3 regions of the Streptomyces sp. NPDC055025 genome follow, and region 1 is predicted to be linked to each of the others. Evidence: riboswitches for the same ligand, from Rfam matches in the RefSeq annotation. Region 1 holds a riboswitch; each other region holds the start of a gene.
The links. Region 1 has a riboswitch for S-adenosylmethionine ahead of ACWGDX_RS24510 (aminotransferase class V-fold PLP-dependent enzyme). Riboswitches for the same ligand answer to the same signal wherever they lie in the genome.
Positions count from the first base shown of each region.

Region 1 (5,359 bases):
GAGATCGCCGCCGCGCACGGCCATGGGCACGAGGAGATCACCAGCGGCCACAGCAAGCACTGATCCACCGGTTCGCCACCACCGAGGGCCCCGGCCCGGTCTCCCCGCGAGGGGGACCGGCCGGGGCCCTCGGCGTGGGACCGTCCGTACTGCGGGCATCCGTCCTGCCGGCCGGGCGTACGCCGATAGGCTGGTGGCGCGGGCCTCGTACGGTCCGCACACCCGTCCCGGAACCCACCAGGAGCGAGCATGAGCGCTGTGACCCCCGTCGGAGGCGACACCGTGGCGGACCGCACCTGGCCGGGCGTGCTGAACCCGCTGCTGCGCGGCGAGAGTCTGGGCACGGAGGACACGGCGTGGGCCATGGACCGCATCATGAGCGGCGAGGCCACCGACGCGCAGATCGCCGGGTTCGCGGTCGCCCTGCGGGCGAAGGGCGAGACGGTCGAAGAGGTCTCCGGCCTGGTGCGCGCCATGTACGCGCACGCCAACACCATCGAGGTGCCGGGCCGTACGGTCGACATCGTCGGCACGGGCGGCGACCTCGCCAGGACGGTCAATATCTCCACCATGGCGGCGATCGTCGTGGCGGGCACCGGCGCCAAGGTCGTCAAGCACGGCAACCGCGCCTCCTCGTCGGCGAGCGGTGCCTCGGACGTACTGGAGAAGCTCGGCGTCAATCTGGAGCTGACCCCCCAGCGGGTGGCCGAGGTCGCCGAGGAGGCGGGCATCACCTTCTGCTTCGCGGTGAAGTTCCATCCCGCGCTGCGGTACGCGGCCAAGGCCCGCAAGGAACTCGGCGCCCAGACCACCTTCAACATCCTCGGCCCGCTCACCAACCCGGCGCGGGTCAGGGCCCAGGCGGTGGGTGTGGCGGACGCGCGGATGGCGCCGATCGTCGCGGGTGTGCTCGCCGAGCGCGGAAACTCGTCCCTGGTCTTCCGCGGCGACGACGGCCTGGACGAGCTGACCACCACCGCGACATCACGGGTGTGGGCGGTACGGGACGGCAAGGTCACCGAGGAGGCCTTCGACCCCCGGGACGTGGGCCTGGAACTGGTCCCGGTCGAGGCGCTGCGCGGCGCGGACGCGTCGTACAACGCCGATGTGGCCCGCCGGCTGCTGGCCGGCGAGACCGGCCCCGTACGCGACGCGGTGCTGCTCAACTCGGCGGCGGCGCTGGTGGCCCTGGACCCGACGGACGACCCCCTAGCCCTCCAGCTCGCGGCGGGTATCGCGCGGGCGGCGGAGTCGATCGACTCGGGCGCGGCGGGGCGCACGCTGGAACGCTGGGTGGCGGCGAGCCACCGCGACGCCTAGGCCCTGTACGCCTAGGCCCTGTACGGCTGGGCCCTGTACGGGCCAGGTCCTGTACGGCTCTGGCGCGGGTCGCCTCCCGGTCAGGGGGCCGTGGTGCGGGGTGCGTTGTCGGGGTGGGCCGGTTTTCGAACCGCCCACCCGCCGCGCCCCGCACACGTCCCGTATCGCGGACACCCGTTGGGGCGCGCGGCACCCTGTGCCATAATCTTGGACCAGGTCATGAGTGACAGCGATTAAGGCCCCGGCTCGCTGTCCGGCAACCCTCCGTCCGTGGCGGGGTGCCCCGGGTGAAGACCAGGCCGTGGGCAGCGAGGTCCGCGGCAAGCGCGGACCCCTCGCACCTTGGGGTCCTGGTCCTCAAGGGAGCAGTCTCGTGAGCAAGCGAATGTGCTAGGGCCTGTCCGACAGGCCCCAGGGGTTTTTCGACCCCTTCTTCAGTACGCCTCCATGCGTCGAGGCACCCCCCGTCACCGCCCCCGCGGCTCCGTCGAGCCGTGGTGCCGCCGTGCGGGTTCCTGAAAGCCGTTCCGACTTGTCCCGCCGGGAGATATCGCCATGTCCGCATACCTGAACGCCGCCGCCCCGACCACCGCCACCGCGACCTCCGGCACCGCGACCTCCGGTACCGACCCGCTGCCCGTCCTCGGGCGTGATGTCACCGTGCCGCTCGTCACCGGCGGCGAGGTCAGCTACGCCGCGCTCGACTACGCCGCCAGCGCCCCCGCCCTCCAGCGGGTCTGGGACGACGTGGCCGCGTACGCGCCGTACTACGGCAGTGTCCACCGCGGCGCCGGCTATCTCTCGCAGCTCTCCACCGACCTCTTCGAGAACAGCCGCCGCACGGTCGCGGAGTTCCTCGGCTGCCGCCCCGACGACCAGGTCGTCTTCACCCGCTCGACCACCGACTCGCTGAACCTGCTCGCCGCGGTGCTCCCCGCCGACTGCCAGGTGTTCGTCTTCGAGACCGAGCACCATGCCTCGCTGCTGCCCTGGCGCGAGGCCCGGGTCAGCTATCTGAACGCCCCCCGCACCCCCGCCGAGGCCGTCGCCACCCTGGAGCGGGCGCTCGCGGAGCGTGACCCCCGGGGTCCGGCGCTGGTCTGTGTGACCGGGGCCTCCAATGTGACCGGCGAGCTGTGGCCCGTACGGGAGCTGGCCGCCGCCGCGCACACGCACGGCGCCCGGATCGTGCTCGACGCCGCGCAGCTCGCCCCGCACCACCCCGTGGACATCGCCGGGCTGGATGTCGACTGGGTCGCGTTCTCCGGGCACAAGCTGTACGCGCCCTTCGGCTCCGGGGTGCTCGCGGGCCGTGCCGACTGGCTCCAGGACGCGGAGCCCTATCTCGCGGGCGGTGGCGCCAGCCGCGCGGTGGCCCGGCGGAGCGACGGCGGGGTCGATGTCGCGTGGCACACCACCGCGGCCCGGCACGAGGCCGGTTCCCCCAATGTCATCGGGGTGTACGCGATCGCCGCCGCCTGCCGGGCGCTCACCGAGGCGGGCTTCGACACCCTCGTCGACCGTGAGCGGCGGCTCGTCGCCCGAGTGCGCGCGGGTCTCGCCGAGGTGCCCGAGGTCAGGGTGCTCTCGCTGTTCGGCGACGACGCCCCGCGCGTCGGTGTCCTGTCGTTCGTGGTCGAGGGATGGAACAGCTCGCACTTCGCCGCCGCGCTCTCCGCGGAGTACGGCATCGGTGTACGGGACGGTCTCTTCTGCGCGCACCCGCTGGTGCGGACCCTGCTGGGCACCGACCCGCAGGACCCGGGGGAGTGCGGCGCCCCGGAGGCCGAGCCGGGCGAGCGCTCGCTGAACGCGATCCGGGTCAGCTTCGGCGCCGGCACCCCGGACGAGCACGTGGACCGCTTCGTCCGGGCCGTACGGGAGCTGGTGAGCCAGGGAGCGCGCTGGAACTACCGTACGGAGGACGGCCGTTGCGTCCCGGACCGGGACGGCGCCACGGCCTGACGCACGGAGCCGCAGGCGGCCTTACGCGTCGAGTCCGATGGCGAAGGCCGCTTCGAGGTCGTGCTGTGAGTACGTACGGAACGCCACATGCGTGTCCGTGGCCTCGACACCCTCGATCCTGCTGATCCGGCCGGGGATCACATCCGCCAGATCGTCGTGCCTGGCCACCCGCACCATGGCGATCAGGTCGTACGTACCGGTCACCGAGAAGACCTCGCTGACGCTGTCCAGCGCGGCGATCGACTCCGCGATCTCGGGGATCCGGGCCACGCTGGTCTTGATGAGCACGATCGCGGTGATCACGGTTGACGTTCTCCCTCGGTGGCCGCGGTGTGGTCTCCCACTCTATCGGTACGCCAGTACCGCCCCCAGGCGTAGAGAAACCCGGTGGCGAAGCCCACGAGGTGCGCGAGATAGGCCACGCCGGGACCCGAGCCCGCGCCGCGCGCCGCCAGCCACTGGATCGCGAACCAGAAGATCAGCACGATCCAGGCGGGAAAGCGCAGCGGCAGGAAGAACAGGAACGGGAAGAGGCTGGTGACCCGGGCCTTCGGGAAGAGATAGAGAAAGGCGCCGAGCACCCCCGAGATCGCGCCCGAGGCCCCCACCAGCGTCTGGTCCGAGGCCGCGTTCACCATGGCGTACGTGAGCAGGGCGAAACAGCCGACGGTCAGATAGAAGAACAGGAAGTGCGCCCGGCCCAGCCGTTCCTCCGCCATCGCGCCGAAGACGAACAGAAACAGTATGTTCCCCAGCAGATGCAGCCAGCTTCCATGGACGAAGAGCGCCGTCAGCGGGGTGAACAGGGCGCGTGGGGAACCGCTCAGCAGCTCGACCGGGATGACGCCCCACCGTTCGAAATACAGGCTCTGCGCGTCGAGGAGCGCCTCGCCTCTCCCGTACGCCGGGTTGAACCCCGACGACGGACTGAACAGGAATGCCAGACAGCAGAGGCCGATCAGCGTGTGGGTCACCACCGGTCCGTCGGCCGTCGTCCGCGACGTATTCACCGACAGAGCATGGCTTACCGGGAGTGAAGGGTACAGAGTGCCTCGCCGCTCCCTGGGGTGGCCCGGAGGCCGTAGGGTTGCAAGGAGTACATCCGCTGTTCGACGGCGCGCCGCGGGCGGCGGCGGCAGGGACGACGAAAGAGGACGCATGATGACGACGGTTCCCCAGCCGACGGCCGCCACCCGGTGGCGCTGCACACTGTGCGGCAATCTCACGCGTTTCGACGTGACGCGGTCGTCGAGGGCCGTCGAGTACGTCCATCTGGACCTGGCGGGGGAGCCGAGGGTCGAGGAGCGCGAGGTGGTCAGTGAGACCATCGAGTCGGTGCGCTGCCGGTGGTGCAACGCGGTGGATCAGATCGAGCTGGTGGACAGGCCGGGCGCCGGTTCCTGAGGGAGCCGCCCGAAAGGGTATGGGGTGACGGATGTGGAGCAGGCCGCAAGCGGTGCTGAGCCGGCCGGCGCGGCCGGCGGTGACGCCGCGGAGGCGCTGGACCGCCCGCTCCCGGACGGGGTACGACGCAGGGTCATCGCGCTGGTCTCGGACGCCTTCGGCGGTCTGACCGTCACCGAACTCCCCGCGCAGCTGCGCCAGTACGCCCGGTTCACGCCCAACAGACGGGCCAAGTTCGCCGGTAACGCGATGGCGGCCGCCCTGGAGAGCGATCCGCTGTTCCGGCAGCGGATCGGTGAGCGCATCAGCCACTCCCAGCCGGAGCTGGCCGGGGCCCTGGAGTCGGGGTCGCCGCCGGCCGCCGCGGATCCCGTCGACGTGGCCGCGGCCGCGTATGTGCTCAGGCCCCCCGGATGGGTGAAGTTGGTGGCCGCCGCGGGCGAGGAGGCCCAGCGCGCGGACGCCGAGCGCGCCGACGAGGAGGCCCGGCGCGAACTGGATCGGCTGCGTGAGGAACTGGCCGTGGCCAGGGCGCTGACGAAGAGCGAGACCGAGCGGCTGCGTACGGAACTGGAGTCGGCCCGCAAGGAGGCCGAGTCGCTCCATCGCAAACTGCGCAGTGCCCAGAGCGATGTGAAGCGGGGCGAGGCCGCCCTGCGCCGGGTGCACG
Region 1 is NZ_JBSGVS010000041.1:40,620-45,978, reverse strand. It holds gene qcrB (cytochrome bc1 complex cytochrome b subunit) at 1-63, shown strand, start outside; gene trpD (anthranilate phosphoribosyltransferase) at 250-1,320, shown strand; SAM riboswitch class IV at 1,536-1,653, shown strand; gene ACWGDX_RS24510 (aminotransferase class V-fold PLP-dependent enzyme) at 1,876-3,285, shown strand; gene ACWGDX_RS24505 (Lrp/AsnC family transcriptional regulator) at 3,307-3,588, opposite strand; gene ACWGDX_RS24500 (rhomboid family intramembrane serine protease) at 3,585-4,295, opposite strand; gene ACWGDX_RS24495 (hypothetical protein) at 4,447-4,689, shown strand; gene ACWGDX_RS24490 (NYN domain-containing protein) at 4,723-5,359, shown strand, end outside.

Region 2 (5,359 bases), on a different contig from region 1:
CCGATCTTCTCGTACGGGTCCTCGAGCTCGATCTCCTTGGCGATGGACACACCATCGTTGGTGATCGTGGGGGCGCCCCACTTCTTCTCGAGGACGACGTTGCGACCCTTGGGGCCAAGGGTGACCTTGACGGCGTCGGCGAGCTGGTTCATCCCGCGCTCGAGACCGCGCCGTGCCTCCTCGTTGAACGCGATGATCTTGGCCATGTGAAGTGGTCCTCCCGGACTGGGGTGGATTGCTCCGGACCGCGCTGGCGCCCGCGACGGACGGCCTGAGAGCCGTGCGGTTCCTTGCCCCACCGGCTCTTCGGGCCTCACCGACCCGGTCCTTAAGTTGTCACTCTCACTCGCAGAGTGCTAACGCCAATGATTAGCACTCGACCCCCGAGAGTGCAAGCGCCCCCGGACTCCGGCGGTGTCCCCACGCCGGGCCGCGTGCCACCCGCGCCCGCTCATCCGGGCGCCGTACCCACGCCGGCCGCGCGCCACCCGCGCCCGGACACGCACGAGGGGTCCGTATCCCGTCTCCGGGATACGGACCCCTCGGCGTGAGCCGTGAACTGCGTGCGTCGGTGGCCGATCGCGCCGGGATCAGACGGCGAGCTTGACCATGTCCGCCTGCGGACCCTTCTGGCCCTGCGAGATCTCGAACTCCACTCGCTGACCTTCTTCAAGGGTGCGGTAACCGTCCATCTGAATCGCGCTGTAGTGGACGAAAACATCCGCACCACCGTCTACCGCGATGAAGCCGTAGCCCTTCTCCGCGTTGAACCACTTGACGGTGCCCTGAGCCATGCCTAACTCCCCTATTACTGGCCCTTCCAGGGGCCACACTTCGCGCCGGAACGCGTCGACCGCGGCTGAATGTATCTGCCCAACTGCCCTCTGCAACAGGTCAATCGGACGAGAATTATGGGCATGGCCGAACACGCATAGCGACGAATTCGCTGCGTTCCCGGGCAAGTCGGGCCGGGCAAAGCGCACCTAAAGTGCAAACAGCGCGATGACTTCAGCCCTATGTTGTCGCGTTCTCATACGCGCGCCGGATGGGCGGCGGAGGGGCGTTCCCACACTCTATCGCGTTCAACCATAAAGAATGGCTCCCTCCGCTTCTCTTGCGGAGGGAGCCATACCGGTCACCCGGTGTCGCCACGAAAGGGGCGGGCCCGGGGGCCCGTGAGTCAGCCTCCGGCGACCGCGGGGATGATCGAGACGCCGGCGCCCGCCGGGGTCGCGGTCTCCAGGCCCTGCTCGAAGCGGACGTCGTCGTCGTTCACGTACACGTTCACGAAGCGGCGCAACTTGCCCTGGTCGTCCAGGACCCGCGCGGCGATACCGGGGTGGCTGGCCTCCAGGGACTGGATGACCTCGGAGAGGGTCGCCCCTTCGGCCGGGACCTCGGCCTTGCCGCCGGTGTACGTACGGAGAATGGTGGGGATGCGGACGTTGACGCTCATGTTGGGTGTTCTGCCTTCCGTCTTCCGTGACGTCGTCGGGGTCGGTGGGCCGGATCGCGGGTGAGCGGGCCGGGCCGGGTCATCGGGCCGGGCGGCCGGTCAGCGGGCCAGACCGGCGTCGCGGAACGCGTCCAGGCTCGGGCGGATGGTCGCGGTCGGGCCCGTCGTCGGCGCCACCGCGTCCAGGGTCTTCAGTCCGTCACCCGTGTTGAGGACCACGGTCGTCAGCGCCGGGTCGAGCACTCCCGCCTCGATCAGCTTCTTGGTCACGCCGACGGTCACCCCGCCCGCGGTCTCCGCGAAGATGCCCTCGGTGCGCGCCAGCAGCTTGATCGCGTCGACGATCTGCTCGTCGTCGACGTCCTCGACCGCGCCGCCGGTGCGACGGGCGATGTCCAGGACGTACGGGCCGTCGGCCGGGTTGCCGATCGCCAGGGACTTGGCGATGGTGTCGGGCTTCTGCGGCCGTACGACATCGTGTCCGGCCTTGAAGGCGGTGGACACCGGCGAGCAGCCCTCGGCCTGGGCGCCGAAGATCTTGTACGGCCTGTCCTCCACGAGCCCCAGCTTGATCAGTTCCTGGAGACCCTTGTCGATCTTCGTGAGCTGCGACCCGGAGGCGACCGGGATGACGATCTGGTCGGGCAGCCGCCAGCCGAGCTGCTCACAGATCTCGTACGCGAGTGTCTTGGAGCCCTCGCCGTAGTACGGACGGAGGTTGACGTTGACGAAGCCCCAGCCCTCGCCCAGGGGATCGCCGATCAGCTCCGAGCAGAAACGGTTCACGTCGTCGTAGTTGCCCTCGATGCCGACGAGTTCACCGCCGTACACCGCGGCCATGACGACCTTGCCCTGCTCCAGGTCGTGCGGGATGAACACACAGGAGCGGAAGCCGGCGCGGGCGGCTGCGGCGCCGACCGCGCCCGCCAGATTGCCGGTGGAGGAGCAGGAGAGTGTGGTGAAACCGAAGGCGCGGGCGGCCTCGACGGCGATGGCGACGACACGGTCCTTGAAGGAATGCGTCGGATTGCCGGAGTCGTCCTTGATGTGCAGGGAGCCGGTGATACCCAGTTCACGGGCGAGATTGTCGGCCTTGACCAGCTTGGTGAAACCGGGGTTGATGTTCGGCTTCGAGGCCACATCGGCCGGGACGGGCAGCAGTGACGCGTACCGCCAGATGTTGTCCGGGCCGTCCGCGATCCGCTTCTTGAGCTCTTCGGGGGAGCCGCTCGGCAGGTCGTACGCGACTTCGAGCGGCCCGAAACAGCTCGCACAGGCGAAAAGGGGACCGAGCTCGAATCGCTCTCCGCATTCGCGGCACGAGAGGGCGGCGGCGGGTCCGAGATCAACGGTGCCGCTGGCGTGGTGGACGGTCTGCACAGCCATGATGGCGAGGCCCTTTCTCCTCATCTTCCTTACGACGCGTTTCGCCGCAAGACGGAATTGGCACCTTCCCCACCGTGACCTCGCGGTCGGCGGGAGGGTTGCCGGGACTTCAACGGGCCGTTCCCTCAGTCCCTCTGGATGAGCGCTATGGCACCGGACCAGGTCCGGCGCGTTTTTCCGCGTTACGACCCCCGGCATGCGGCGGTCATACGTGTTGTTCAAGACTGTAACCGAAGGAGCGGACGGTTGAGATAGTGGTCCGCACCGCGAGATGGATCACGTTCGACCGGATTCGCGGGTCGCGTCCCACCGGGTTCCGGCCCGGTTCCCGACCGGATTCGCGGGTCACGTTCATGGAACACGTCAGGGAGTACCGACCGTGCTGGAAGAGGTGGAACGCTGGCTGACCAGGCGTTCCTGGTCAGCGGCCGACCGTACGCTCGACCGGCTCCTGGTGGCGAAGGCCGCGCGCGGCACCACGGTGAGCGTGGTGCTTCCCGCGCTCGACGAGGAGGCGACGGTCGGCGCGATCGTCTCCGTGATCCGGCGCGAGCTGATGGAGCGGGCGCCACTCGTCGACGAGCTGGTGGTGATCGATTCCGGCTCCTCCGACCGTACGGCGGAGGTCGCCGCGGCGGCGGGCGCGCGGGTGGTGCACCGGGACGCGATTCTGCCGCGGCTGCCCGCACTGCCCGGCAAGGGCGAGGTGCTGTGGCGGTCACTGCTGGTGACGAGCGGCGATGTGGTGTGCTTCGTGGACGCCGATCTGCGGCGGTTCTCGGCCGACTTCGTGTCCGGGACCGTGGGACCGCTGCTGACCGATTCCGATGTGCACTTCGTGAAGGCGATGTACGACCGCCCGCTGCGGGAGGACGGGACGGACGGTGACGGCGCGGACGGTGACGGCGTGGGCGACGTGGGCGCGGACGACGTGGGCGTGGGCCGCTACGGCGCGGGCGGCGGCACGCGCGACGGCATGGGCGGGGCGGCGGCCGGCGCCCAGGGCGGGCGGGTGACCGAGCTGGTGGCGCGTCCGCTGCTGAATCTGCACTGGCCTCAGCTGGCGGGGTTCGTCCAGCCGCTGGGCGGGGAGTACGCCGCGCGCCGCTCACTGCTGGAGCGGCTGCCCTTCCCCGTCGGGTACGGCGTGGAGCTGGGGCTGCTCGTGGACGCGCTGCACACGGTCGGTCTGGACGCGCTGGGGCAGGTGGACGTGGGGGTGCGGTTCCACCGCCACCAGGACGACCGGGCGTTGGGGCGAATGGCCGCGGCCATCTACCGTACGGCCCAACTGCGGCTGTCCCGGGCGCACTTGGTACGGCCGGAGCTGACGCAGTTCGACCGGGGCGAGCACGGCTTCGTACCGCGCACCTACTCCGTGGACACGGAGGAACGGCCACCGGTACGCGAGATCGCGGAGTACACGTCCGGACGCGCGGCGTAACCGCGGATCACCTCACCGATTGCCTACATTGCGCCCTTATGAGGGCAAAACATCTGATTATCTGCCGATTCTTCGGGGTGCTGGCCGGGACGCTGGTGCTGCTGGCACCGGGACAGGCGTCGGCCCTGGCACACGTACCCCTTCAGGGGTCCGGGCCCCTGCGGATGCCGGTCCACGAGCCTTTCCACAAGCCTTTCCACGAGCCTTTCCGCGGTCCTCTCCACGAGCCGCTCCAGGAGCTTTCCCACCAGCCCCCGCACGAGCCGCTCTACGGGTCCCTGCAAGGGCAGCTCGCGGACACCGGAGGGGCGGCCGAACGGCTGTGGCTGCTGGGCGGGGTGGCGCTCGCGCTGACCGGCGCGGGGGTGGTGGCACTGGCCGCGACCCGCGGCCGCCGCTAAGGGTTGTCCCGTAGGCCCTGTCCGGCGGACAGGACCTCAAGGACGGCGGGCCGCCGCACCGGGCGCAGACCACACCGTCCGTACGTTTGAGCGTTTACGCGACGGGCTAGGTTTCGCCACATGGTTACCGAGCCGCCCTCCCGGGCCCAGGTCCTCGTCGCGTCCAACCGCGGCCCCGTCTCGTACAGCGTGCGCGACGACGGCACGCTGACGGCGAAGCGGGGCGGCGGCGGGCTGGTGTCCGGTCTGTCGGCCATCGGCGCGGACGCGGACGCGGTGTGGGTGTGCGCGGCGCTCGGGGACGGCGACCGCGAGGCGGTACGGCGTACGGACGGCCGGCTCGACCCGGCGGACACGGGCGGCCAGCGGGTCCGGATGCTGGGGATCGCGCCCGAGGTGTACGAGGACGCGTACAACGGCGTCGCCAACTCCACGCTCTGGTTCGTCCACCACCTGCTCTACCAGACCCCGCTGGAGCCGTCCTTCGGCCCGGATTTCCGCGCGCGATGGGCCTCGTACGAGACGTACAACCGCGCCTTCGCGGAGGCGCTGGCGGACGAGGCCGCGGAGGGCGCGGCGGTCCTGGTGCAGGACTACCACCTGGCGCTGGTGCCCGGGATGCTGCGGGCGCTCCGGCCCGATCTGCGGATCGGTCACTTCTCGCACACGCCA
Region 2 is NZ_JBSGVS010000018.1:41,864-47,222, reverse strand. It holds gene groL (chaperonin GroEL) at 1-206, opposite strand, end outside; gene ACWGDX_RS13955 (cold-shock protein) at 591-794, opposite strand; gene ACWGDX_RS13950 (ubiquitin-like small modifier protein 1) at 1,181-1,456, opposite strand; gene thrC (threonine synthase) at 1,556-2,842, opposite strand; SAM riboswitch class I at 2,860-2,987, opposite strand; gene ACWGDX_RS13940 (glucosyl-3-phosphoglycerate synthase) at 3,222-4,286, shown strand; gene ACWGDX_RS13935 (hypothetical protein) at 4,325-4,687, shown strand; gene ACWGDX_RS13930 (alpha,alpha-trehalose-phosphate synthase (UDP-forming)) at 4,808-5,359, shown strand, end outside.
Region 2: it holds a riboswitch for S-adenosylmethionine, as region 1 does, so the genes downstream of both, thrC (threonine synthase) here and ACWGDX_RS24510 (aminotransferase class V-fold PLP-dependent enzyme) in region 1, are expected to answer to the same signal.

Region 3 (5,359 bases), on a different contig from region 1:
GTGCAAGAGTTCGAGGAGGAGCCACGCGTGCGCGGCGTTGCCGACGCCTTCGTGACGGATCAGCATCTGCGCCTGGTGAGCGACCTCCGCCCAGGACAGGTGCCACAGCGCCACCTTGTGCTTGCGCCGGCCGTCCACCTTGACGTCCACCAAGGGCCTGCCGTCCAGAGCCACGTCGTTCGACAAGGTGATCACTGCGTCGTAGCCGCGCCTCGACGCGATGTCCATGTAGTCCTGCACCTGTACGGTCTTGAGCGCGTTGCCATTGGTCTTCGTCTCCACCAAGGCGGTCCACAACTTCCCGGCACGCTCGACGCGAATGACGCCATCGGGGCGCTTGGGCGTGTCCCCATGCGGCAGCGAGACCTCCGTGAAGGTCTCCGTGCGGCCGGCGGGAGCGCCGAACGCGGCGGTGAGCCTGCGCCCGAACTCCGGCACCTGGGCCATCACCGAAAGAAGGACGGATGTCGCCCGCGTCTCCCTTTCCCGGTCGCTCTTGAGGGACGGGACGGGGAAGAGCCGGGCACGTCGCCACGCGTCATTCTCGGCGAGTGACTTCCCGCCCGTCCTGGGAAGTACGACCTTCTTCTTGGCGGTACGGGGACGCCGAGGCGCGGGTACACCGGCGACTTCGGGGGCCGCCGGTGGCGCGGGCGGCGTCGCCGGAAGCTCCGTGGCCGGAGTGTCCAGCACGGCGGCGGAAGGCACCGGGGCGGCGTCCTCCACCGACGCTTCGGGTTCCTCCTCGGACGCGTCGTCCACATCAATGCCGAAATCCGTTGCCAGACCCGCCAGACCGCTCTCGTACCCCTGGCCGACGGCCCGGAACTTCCACCCCTCCCCTCGCCGGTACAGCTCACCGAAAATGAAGGCGCTCTCCACCCCCGCGTCATCGATGGAGAACGTGAGAAGGGGCCCGCCGGTACGGTCGGCGAGCGTGACGCGCAGCTCGTCCAGATCACCGAATCGCGCGCCGCCATACCTGCTGGCCGCCAGGACGACGCGTTCCACACCCGCCGACATGGCGCTCAGATCGAGAGTGATCCGGTCCTCGCTGCCGTCGGACGTCGGTGTCTTGCCGAGCAACTGCACGCTGCCGTCGGCCGATGCCGGGTTGTTGTAGAAGAAGAAGTCCGCGTCACTGCGCACCTTCCCGTCCCCACCCACCAGCAGCAGGGAGACATCAGCGTCCCCGTCCCCTGTCGCGCTGCGCCATGCCAAGCTCAGGACCACTGAACTGATGTCCTCGCTCAGGGCGTCCAGTCCGACATTGGCACCCTTGACCATTTCCAGCATGCGGCCCCCCAGCCATGCGACCGCGCCGGGCCCGCTACACGGGCCGACCGATCGTGCGATGTGATCCACGGCACACTCCCCATGTGCGAAGTGAACCTTAGCGTGGGATGCACACCCCTAGAGTGCCAATGCGGCGATTAAGGGTTTGAGTACTGATTCCCCCGGTGCACGGCGGGTGTTCCCTGATATGTGGACGGCGTCCCGGGTCCCGGACCGCGGTCGAGGTTTCCCTGTTCTCCGGACCGCCCGACGGGCCCGTCCGCCCGTCCGAATCCGGCCGTTCTGCCTTGTTCCGACTCCTTGACGGTCCAACGGAGCGCGCTCAGACTGTTTGGCGACGGTCACGATTGTCAGCGCTCGCCCGCGCGGAGTCCCTGTTCGGGTGGGTCACCGGCCCCGGCCCGCTGACTGGCAACCCTTCCACCGCGACGGGGTGCCCCGGGTGACGACCAGGTCCCACCCGGGCGGTGGGGCAAGTGCGGTCTCGCTCGTTCCGCGAGGCCCGAGGACGGGACCGGCGGAGATGCGCAGGACAGCGAAGAAGAGCGAGAGCGTCTGTCGGACCTTCCGGTCGGCGCCGCTGCCGCGTCCGCGCCTGCTGACCAGGCGCCGCCATATCGATCTGCTGCGGCTCCGCAGCGGTTGCGTGCCGGCTGTCTGAGCCGGCCGCGCTCCGGCCGTCGAGCCGGCCGTCGAGCCGGCTGCCCGCCGGGCGCCTGAGCCTGGGCCTGCCTCATGCCGGCCGGGTCGGCCGAACCGGCCTCATGCCTGCCGTCCGAGGCTGACCGTTCCGCGATCGCCTTGCCAGGTCCGGGCGTTGTGCGCTGCCGCGCGCCGCCGGACCCTCCTTCCGTACGGCCACCGGCGCCGAAGAAGCCACCGGGGCTCCACCGCATCCCTGGAGAGTGCCATGTCCGAGACCTTTGCACAGACGTCCTTCCCGTCGGCACTTCGCGATTCCCACCCCGGCACACCCCCGCGTTTCCGCGACCGTATCGGCGCCGGTCCCGGCGGTGGTTACTACCCGGTCGCACACCGCTACCACCTGTATCTCTCGCTGGGCTGTCCGCTCTCACTGCGGATCTCGATCACCCTCGGTCTGCTCGGGCTCAAGGACTCGATCAGCACCACACTCCTCCCGTCCCGGTCCGACGGCCTTCCGGCCGGGTCCGGCGGCTCCGACGCGGTCACAGCGCTGCGCACGGCCTACGAGACCACCCGGCACCACTACGACGGTCCGCTGACCGTGCCCGCGCTGTGCGACCTGTGGAGCGGACGGGTGGTGAGCAACCACGCCCCCGACATCCTCGACGACCTCGCCGTCCACTTCACCGACCAGGACGACGCGGATCTGCCCCGTCTGCGGCCCGCCGCCCTGGCCGCCGACATCGACGCCGTCCGCGAACTCCTCGGTGAGGGCCTGGGCGGGGGCTTCGGTGAGGGCCTCGCCCAGGACCAGGCGCTGGATCTCCTGGAGCGCCGACTGGCCTCGCACCCCTATCTGTTGGGCGAGACGCTGACGGCGGCGGACGTGGATCTGTGGGTCGCGCTCGTCCACCTGGACGTCGACGCCCTGCGGCGCGTGGCCGCCGGTGACCGCCTCTGGTCGTACGTACGGCGGCTGGGGACCCATCCGGCCTTCCAGGAAATTCCGCGTACGGCGGGAAAGCGGGAACACGGCGGTGAGGACGTGTGTTCCACCCAGAAGGACTGTGCCGGAGCCGGAGACCGGAGCCGGGCCACGGTGCCGGCGGGTGATGAGTGCCGGCGTCAGGCCCTGGCTTGCTGACCGGCGCCCCCGCCACGCGGCGGAGCGCTCCGGGTGACGGCCCGGCGGAGCCGAAGACGGTTCCGCGAGCGGGCCCGGGACGGCGCGAGCCGACCGGGACGGACGGGATGGAGGTGACGGCAGTGCGGGGAACTCCCCAGCGGCCCTTGGTCACCACCGCCATGTACTCACGGCGGCACATCGATCTCCAGCGCGTCGCCGCCGCGCTCTGTCCGGCCTACGAGTCCGCCGCCGCGCGGCACTTCGCCGACCAGGCCTGTCCGGCCGGCCAGGCCCTGTCCGTCGGTTAGGCCCTGTCCGTCGGATCCTCGCGGGCCCGGAACGCCCGGCCTTCTCCTCCGGCCTTCTTCTCCGCCCTTTCGTCGTTCCTCCCTTTCGCCGTTCCTCCCTTCTCGCCGATCCTCCCCTCCCGCCGATCCTCCACCCCGGCCGAGCACGGGCGCGGACGAGTTTCGGCATGCTCACAGGAAGCGGTACGCCCAATGCCCCGAGCAGCACACGCACCCCTCCACCTGGCCGTCGCCCTCGACGGCGCCGGCTGGCATCCCGCGGCCTGGCGGGAGCCCGACGCCCGGCCCGCCGAACTGCTCACCGCGCGGTACTGGACCGCCCTGGTCACCGAGGCCGAGCGGGGGCTGCTGGACTTCGTGACCATCGATGACTCGCTCAGCCTCCAGACCTCCCGTCAGGTCGAGCCCGACGAGCGCACCGACCAGGTACGGGGCCGTCTCGACGCGGTGCTGACCGCCGCCCGGGTGGCGCCGCCGACCCGGAACATCGGGGTGGTCCCGACCGCCGTGGTCACCCACACCGAGCCCTTCCATCTCTCGAAGGCGATCGCCACCCTCGACTATGTGAGCACCGGACGGGCCGGAATCCAGGTCAGGGTATCCGGACGCGCCGACGAGGCCGCGCACTTCGGCCGCCGTACGGTCCCGGGCCTGCGGACCGAGGACCTGGCCGGGGCGACGGGCAGGCCCTGGGTGAAGGAGCTGTTCGACGAGGCCGCCGACTATGTCGAGGTGCTGCGCCGGCTCTGGGACAGCTGGGAGGACGACGCGGAGATCCGCGATGTCGCCACCGGACGCTTCATCGACCGCGACAAGCTGCACTACATCGACTTCGAGGGCGCGCACTTCAGTGTGAAGGGCCCCTCGATCACCCCGCGCCCGCCCCAGGGGCAGCCGCTCGTCACCGCGCTGGCACACGCGACCGTCCCGTACGAACTGGTCGCGCGCTCGGCCGACGTCGGATTCGTCACCCCGGGCGACGCCGACGACGCCCGCGCCGTCCTGGCCGAGATCCGCGCGGCACAGGCCTCCGCCGGCCGTGCCGACGAGACCGTGCACGTCTTCGGCGACCTGGTGGTCTTCCTCGACAACGACCCCGGTGCCGCCGCCGGCCGCAAGGCCCGTCTGGACGAACGCGCCGGCGCCGAGTACGTCAGCGACGCCCGCGTCTTCACCGGGTCGCCCGCGCGGCTCGCGGACCTGCTGGAGGAATGGCGGGACGCCGGGCTGACCGGCTTCCGGCTGCGCCCCGGCGCCCTGCCGTACGACCTGGAGCAGATCACCCGCCACCTGGTGCCCGAACTCCAGCGCCGCGGCGCCTTCCGTACCGCGTACGGGGCGAGCACGCTGCGCGGACTGCTCGGACTGCCCCGCCCCGCCAACCGCTACGCCGCCGTCTGAGCCGGAAGGACCGTACGAGCAATGAGCAAGCCCGCCAAGCCGCTGAAGCAGATCCACCTCGCCGCGCATTTCCCCGGCGTCAACAACACCACCGTATGGAGCGACCCGAAGGCCGGCAGCCACGTCGAGTTCAGCTCGTTCGTCCACTTCGCGCGGACCGCCGAGCGCGCCAAGTTCGACTTCCTCTTTCTCGCCGAGGGGCTGCGGCTGCGGGAACAGGGCGGCCGGATCTACGACTTGGACGTCGTCGGGCGGCCCGACACCTTCACCGTCCTGAGCGCGCTCGCCGCCGTCACCGAGCGCCTCGGCCTGACGGGCACGATCAACTCCACCTTCAACGAGCCCTACGAGGTGGCGCGGCAGTTCGCCAGCCTCGACCATCTGTCGGACGGCCGCGCCGCCTGGAACGTCGTCACCTCGTGGGACGCCTTCACCGGCGAGAACTTCCGCCGCGGGGGCTTCCTGCCGCAGGACGAGCGCTACTCGCGGGCGAAGGAGTTCCTGAGCACCACCACCGAGCTGTTCGACTCCTGGCGGGGCGACGAGATAGCCGCCGACCAGGAGTCCGGCACCTTCCTGCGGG
Region 3 is NZ_JBSGVS010000100.1:894-6,252, reverse strand. It holds gene ACWGDX_RS36955 (TerD family protein) at 1-1,287, opposite strand, end outside; SAM riboswitch class IV at 1,673-1,781, shown strand; gene ACWGDX_RS36950 (hypothetical protein) at 1,820-1,957, shown strand; gene ACWGDX_RS36945 (glutathione S-transferase C-terminal domain-containing protein) at 2,207-3,085, shown strand; SAM riboswitch class IV at 3,050-3,160, shown strand; gene ACWGDX_RS36940 (putative leader peptide) at 3,208-3,375, shown strand; gene ACWGDX_RS36935 (LLM class flavin-dependent oxidoreductase) at 3,568-4,776, shown strand; gene ACWGDX_RS36930 (NtaA/DmoA family FMN-dependent monooxygenase) at 4,798-5,359, shown strand, end outside.
Region 3: it holds a riboswitch for S-adenosylmethionine, as region 1 does, so the genes downstream of both, ACWGDX_RS36940 (putative leader peptide) here and ACWGDX_RS24510 (aminotransferase class V-fold PLP-dependent enzyme) in region 1, are expected to answer to the same signal.